3 regions of the Klebsiella sp. M041 genome follow, and region 1 is predicted to be linked to each of the others. Evidence: predicted binding sites of a transcription regulator. Region 1 holds the regulator's gene; each other region holds the start of a gene.
What was found. The regulator ArgR, encoded in region 1, controls arginine synthesis, uptake and breakdown. The targets are predictions, from matches to a motif close to ANTGAATAAAAATACANT.
Positions count from the first base shown of each region.

Region 2: a site for ArgR is predicted at 916-933, ahead of argA (amino-acid N-acetyltransferase). Genes of this name have one in related genera too.
Region 3: a site for ArgR is predicted at 982-999, ahead of argC (N-acetyl-gamma-glutamyl-phosphate reductase). Genes of this name have one in related genera too.

Region 1 is NZ_JCAXWU010000013.1:142,975-145,248, reverse strand. Features, by position in the region: gene yhcN-B (DUF1471 family stress response protein YhcN-B) at 1-68, opposite strand, end outside; gene yhcN (peroxide/acid stress response protein YhcN) at 168-431, opposite strand; gene argR (transcriptional regulator ArgR) at 805-1,275, opposite strand; gene mdh (malate dehydrogenase) at 1,690-2,274, shown strand, end outside.
Region 2 is NZ_JCAXWU010000020.1:58,442-60,715, forward strand. Features, by position in the region: gene argA (amino-acid N-acetyltransferase) at 1-883, opposite strand, end outside; gene amiC (N-acetylmuramoyl-L-alanine amidase AmiC) at 1,110-2,274, shown strand, end outside.
Region 3 is NZ_JCAXWU010000017.1:10,613-12,886, forward strand. Features, by position in the region: gene argC (N-acetyl-gamma-glutamyl-phosphate reductase) at 1-933, opposite strand, end outside; gene argE (acetylornithine deacetylase) at 1,047-2,198, shown strand.

The sequences.
Region 1 (2,274 bases):
GCCGCGCTAGCGCCGAAAGAGAGAAGGGAAGCCAGGCCAAGGGATGCGATGATCATTGCGCGTTTCATAATCTTTACTCCAGTCTTTGTTTTGCCGCGGCGGGGCGATGAATGAGGCCGGGCCGCGGTAGAGAATTTTTGTCGGGTTAATCGTTGACGATCTAAAACTTATTTATACAGCTCAGCAGTGGCATGCCAGTGGTCGCCAGTGCGGGCTTCGATAATGCGGTAAGAAGAAGCCCCTTCTTCCTGCGCTTTTTTGTTCAGCATTTCATGCATATCCATCGGGGAAGAGGCTACCGCGCCGACGGAAACTGTACCGATGGCCTCGCGGCCCTGGGCTTGCTCGCTGTTGATAACATCAGCGGCGAAAGCGCCAAACGACATGACGGACAGGATGCTGAGAGCTGCTACAGTGGTTTTGATTTTCATGATGTTCACCTCGTCGAATCTTTTTGTTGAGGGTCTTTGTTTCGTGACCCTCATCACAAAAACAAGTATACACTAATCACCAAAAATATTAATACCATGCTAATTGTTTTGTGCGTTAATAGTTACAATAAATTGCGCTTTTTATAACCGATAAGAATTAAAAATGACGCGTCACAGACGGAGATAAGTTTTATTTCTAATAAAATCATAAAGGTATACGATTTTGATCTTTCGTGCGTTTTAGGCGTTTCCCTTACGTAAAAGAACGTATAGACAGGCTAAATCACACAAAATGTTAAATTTTTGTTGAGTTGAAAGGGGGGAGGGAGAGAAGAGGGGGAATCACCCTCTGACGGTTGCCAGAGGGGAATGCTCAGAGTTCCTGTTCGAACAGCACCAGGATAGCGTCGTGCAAATCTTTTACTGTGAAACCGCGCGCTGGCGTGGTGAAGATTGTGTCATCCCCGGCGATGCTGCCAAGAATACCTTCCGCCTTGCCCAGCGAGTCGAGAAGACGGGCGATCAGCTGCGCTGCCCCGGGGCTGGTGTGAATCACCACGACGGCATCGTTATAATCGATATCCAGCACCAGATTTTTCAGCGGGCTGGAGGTGGTCGGCACGCCAAGCTCGGCAGGCAGGCAATAGACCATTTCCATTTTGGCGTTACGGGTACGAACCGCGCCAAATTTGGTGAGCATGCGGGAAACCTTCGATTGGTTGATATTCTCGAAGCCTTCTTCCTGCAGCGCCTGGACGATCTCTCCCTGCGAGCTGAATTTCTCTTCTTTAAGCAGCGCTTTAAACGCTTTAACCAGTTCTTCTTGTTTTGCCGAACTTCGCATAAGTCACCCAGATTATGGTGGTAAAATCAACATCATTATGCATAACCGTGAATTTTTATGCAAATAATCCGCGAGGGGATAGGTCAATAATGTTATGAAGGGGGCATATTTTAGCAAAAAAACCGTATAAGGAACATGTTCTCATCACAACGCTTAAAGGCATGTAAAAGTAAATGAAATGTTATTGAGTTGGTGTTGTTTTGCGCAACTGGCTGGGTGTATTGTAACCAATAGTCGATCCGGTACTTCGCTTTGCTGGATGGTCAGTCAGGAAGCATAAAGTGCGCCGCTGTTCTATTGCTATGCACAATAATGCATTCTTCAGCCATAATCATTGTAATTGTTCATCTTGTGAATTAAGGTCCAGGCGACGGAATAACGAAAGACTAAATTAACCATAATAAGGAGTTTAGGATGAAAGTTGCAGTCCTTGGCGCTGCCGGTGGTATCGGCCAGGCGCTTGCCCTACTACTTAAGACCCAACTGCCTTCAGGTTCAGAGCTCTCGTTGTACGACATCGCTCCGGTTACGCCGGGCGTGGCGGTAGATCTAAGTCATATCCCCACAGATGTAAAAATTAAAGGATTTTCCGGTGAAGATGCTACCCCGGCGCTGGAAGGCGCTGATGTGGTGCTGATCTCCGCGGGCGTAGCGCGTAAGCCCGGCATGGATCGTTCCGACCTGTTTAATGTGAATGCGGGTATCGTTAAGAACCTCGTGCAGCAGATAGCCAAAACCTGCCCGCAGGCCTGTATCGGCATTATTACCAACCCGGTGAACACCACCGTGGCCATCGCCGCCGAAGTGCTGAAAAAAGCCGGCGTGTACGATAAAAACAAACTGTTCGGCGTGACTACGCTGGACATCATCCGCTCCAATACCTTTGTGGCGGAGCTGAAAGGTCAATCGGCAACCGAGGTGGAAGTCCCGGTTATTGGCGGTCACTCCGGGGTCACCATTCTGCCTTTACTGTCACAGATCCCGGGCGTCAGCTTTAGC
Region 2 (2,274 bases), on a different contig from region 1:
CGCTCTCCATGACGATCTGGGTGCCGATGCCGTCGCGTGAGAATAGCTCCTGCAGCAGCGCGCCATTTTCCTGATAGCTGATCAGGTGGCAGCGCCGCACGCCGCTGCGGCAGGCCTTCACGGCCCCGCGCAGGAAGCGCACGGTACCGGAGTTATAATCTTCGTCCGCTTCGAGCTCTTCGACGCGGGCCTGCGCTTCATTGGGGAACAGTTCGGAGACAATTTCCCCGGCCTGGTTGTAAACCCCTTGCGAAGAACAGAAGCCGATCATTTTCTCTGCTTTCAGCTTGATGGCCAACTGGGTGGCGATCTCTTCCGAAGTCAGGTTAAAGCTTTCGCCGGTGACCGACACCGCGACCGGCCCCATCAGCACAATGGCGCCGCTGTCGAGCTGGCGATGAATCGCCTCTTCGTCAATGCGGCGAATGCGGCCGCTGTGGCAATAATCAACGCCGTCATCAACGCCCAGCGGCTGGGCAATGATAAAGTTGCCGCTGACGACGTTGATATGGGCTCCCTGCAGCGGGGTGTTGTTGAGGCTCATCGACAGGCGGGCGGTGATCTCCAGCTGCAGCATCCCCGCCGCCTGCTTAACCAGCTCCAGCGTTTTGGCGTCAGTCACTCGCGTCTGCTTGTGATAGACCGGCTCGTGATGGTGCTCGGCGAGGTTAGCGTCAATCTGCGGGCGGGCGCCATAGACCACCACCAGGCGAATGCCCAGGCTATGCAATAACCCTATGTCATTGACAATATTTGAGAAATTTTCATGCTCAATGGCTTCGCCGCCCAGCATGATGACAAACGTTTTTCCCCGATGGGCATTAATATAGGGAACAGAATGGCGGAATCCTTCTACCAGTTCAGTGCGACGTTCCTTCACCATGACAAACCCTCAATGCATGATTATTCGTAATTATTGTATTTTTATTCTGTTTTGCCGTTAAACGCAAGCCCCAATTTGAGGCTAAGCCCTGAAAAACATGTGACCCGGAGCAGGGTGTCAATGAATGTTTACCCTTTTATAGATGACAGGTTATATGCCTTTCGTTAAAGTTTCTGGTCAATCTGTTTGTTTTGGGTATAAATGCGTTTTATTGCTTGGGAGTGGCATGTCGGGAAACAACTCTGGATTAAGCCGTCGCCGTCTGCTGCAGGGCGCGGGCGCCATGTGGTTAATGAGCGTGAGCCCCGTTGGGCTGGCCGCCGCCGCGCGGGTGGTTGCCGTTCGCGTCTGGCCAGCATCGACCTACACGCGCGTCACGGTGGAATCGAATCATGTGCTGAAATACCGGCAGTTTGCCCTCAGTAATCCGGAACGGGTGGTGGTGGATCTGGAAGGGGTTAATCTGAACTCGGTGCTGAAAGGCATGGGAGGGCAGATCCGCGATGACGATCCCTTTATTAAGTCCGCCCGCGTGGGCCAGTTTGATCCGCAAACCGTGCGCATGGTCTTCGAGCTCAAGCAGAACGTTAAGCCGCAGCTGTTTGCCCTCGCGCCGGTGGCCGGCTTTAAAGAGCGTCTGGTGATGGATCTTTACCCCGCCAACGCCACCGATGTGCAGGATCCGCTGCTGGCGCTGCTTGAGGATTACAACAAAGGCGATCTGCAGCGTCAGGTACCGCCGGCGCAAAGCGGGCCGCAGCCGGGCAAAGCCGGGCGCGATCGGCCGATTGTCATTATGCTCGATCCCGGCCACGGCGGCGAAGATTCGGGCGCTGTGGGCAAGTATCGCACCCGCGAGAAAGACGTGGTGCTGCAGATTGCCCGTCGCCTGCGGGCGCTGATCGACAAAGAAGGCAATATGAAGGCCTATATGACCCGCAACGAAGACGTGTTTATCCCGTTGAAGGTGCGTGTCGCCAAGGCGCAGAAGCAGCGCGCCGACCTGTTCGTATCGATTCACGCCGACGCCTTTACCAGCCGCCAGCCCAGCGGCTCCTCGGTGTTTGCGCTCTCCACCAAGGGAGCCACCAGTACCGCGGCAAAATATCTCGCCCAGACGCAGAACGCCTCGGATCTGATCGGTGGGGTCAGCAAGAGCGGCGATCGCTATGTCGACCACACCATGTTCGATATGGTGCAGTCCCTCACCATCGCCGACAGCCTCAAATTTGGTAAGGCGGTGCTGGAGAAAATGGGTAACATCAATAATCTGCACAAAAATCGGGTAGAGCAGGCGGGCTTTGCGGTGCTCAAGGCGCCCGATATCCCCTCCATTCTGGTGGAGACGGCGTTTATCAGTAACGTGGAAGAGGAGCGGAAGCTGAAAACGG
Region 3 (2,274 bases), on a different contig from region 1:
TTTCAGCAGGTTATCTTCTGCCGCGACGACGATGAGATGGTCGTCCTGCACGGCAAAACCGATATCACAGAATGGCAGACCTTCGACGCTTTTCAATGCGGGCACGCCTTTATCATATAAACGTACCAGCGGTTTATCGGCGTAAGCCTGCTGGTAAACCGCCGCGATCTGCGCATGGCCAACGCCCGGCTTCAGGCGGCAGGTAATGGTTTCCAGAATGCCGCGCTTAAAATTACCCAGATGCGGGGTAAAAATCACCTTCGCTCCGAGGTGGCTGGCAATCTCCGGCTGATGACGATGGTTAAAGATGCCGTATGGCTGCAGGCTGACTTCACAGAAGCTGTTGCCGATCGCGGCTTTGCGTCCCGCGCCGCTCACCCCGCTGGTGGCGTTGATCACTGGCCACTGGTTGAGATCCAGCAGACTGGCATCAATCAGCGGCTTCAGCGACAGCTGCGCCGCCGTCGGGTAGCAGCCAGGCACCGCGATTAACTGCGCTTCTTTAAGCGCATCCGCGCTCCACTCCGCCAGCCCATACACCGCCTGTTTGAGCAGGTCGGGATGCTGATGAGTGAAACCATAATATTTTTCGTAGAACGCCCCATCGTTAACGCGGAAGGCACCGGAGAGATCGAACACCACGCAGCCGGCGGCAAGGAACTGCGGCGCCAGATCGTGACTCACTTCGTGCGCGGTGGCGAGAAACACCACGTCCACGCCAGCGCTGAATTCGCTGATATCGGACATCGGCTGCAGCGGCATATCGACAATGCCTTTGAGCTGCGGATGCAGGTCGGAAATTAATTTTCCCGCATCATTGCTTTGCGCGGAGACCGTCAAAGCGGTTATGTTCATATGCGGATGACGATTGATATAGGTCACCAGCTCTGCGCCGGCATAACCACTGGCACCCACAATCAGCGTATTTAACATTGGAAGCGCATCTCCTTACATTCGATGGGTTTTCTTACGCTCAACGATATTGTATTTTTATTCACAATAAATGCATGAATATTGATACTATCACGACCCAAGGTGTGTCAACAATGAAAAACAATTTACCGCCCTTTATCGAGATTTACCGCGCGTTGATCGCCACACCGTCCATCAGCGCGACCGAAGAGGCTCTCGATCAGAGCAATGAGTCTTTAATCAATTTGCTGGCCGGCTGGTTCCGCGATCTCGGCTTTAATGTCGAGGTACAGCCGGTGCCGGATACGCGCCATAAATTCAACCTGCTGGCCAGCACCGGACACGGCGCCGGCGGCCTGCTTCTCGCCGGGCATACCGATACCGTGCCGTTCGATGACGGCCGCTGGACGCGCGATCCGTTCACCCTTACCGAACACGATAACAAGCTCTACGGCCTCGGCACGGCCGATATGAAAGGCTTCTTCGCCTTTATTCTCGACGCCCTGCGCGATGTCGACGTCACCACGCTGAAAAAACCGCTGTATATTCTGGCCACCGCCGACGAAGAGACCAGCATGGCCGGCGCGCGCTATTTTGCCGAAACCACCCGGCTGCGCCCCGACTGCGCCATCATCGGCGAGCCCACCTCCCTGCAGCCGATCCGCGCCCATAAAGGACATATGTCCAACGCGATCCGTATTCAGGGCCAGTCCGGCCACTCCAGCGATCCGGCGCGCGGGGTCAACGCGATCGAGCTGATGCACGACGCCATCGGTCGGATTATGCAGCTGCGCGATTTGCTAAAAGAGCGCTACCACTTCGAGGCGTTCACGGTCCCTTACCCGACCCTCAACCTCGGCGCCATCCATGGCGGCGATGCCTCAAACCGTATCTGCGCCTGCTGTGAACTGCATATGGACATCCGCCCGTTGCCGGGGATGACCCTCAACGACCTCAATGGTCTGCTGGACGAGGCGCTGGCCCCGGTCAGCGAACGCTGGCCGGGCCGCCTGACGGTCTCGGAGCTGCATCCGCCGATCCCCGGCTACGAGTGCCCGCCGGACCATAAGCTGGTGCAGGTGGTTGAGAAACTGCTTGGCGCCCAGACCGACGTGGTGAACTACTGTACCGAAGCGCCGTTTATCCAGACGCTGTGCCCAACGCTGGTTCTCGGCCCGGGCTCGATCAATCAGGCCCATCAGCCTGACGAGTTTCTGGAGACGCGCTTTATCAAGCCGACGCGGGAGCTGATTAGCCAGGTGGTTCACCACTTCTGCTGGCACTAAAATCGCCCTCTTTTTCCGCCCCGCTCTCCCGGGGCGGAACGGTGACGATCGTCACATTTCCATAAGCGATGCTTAT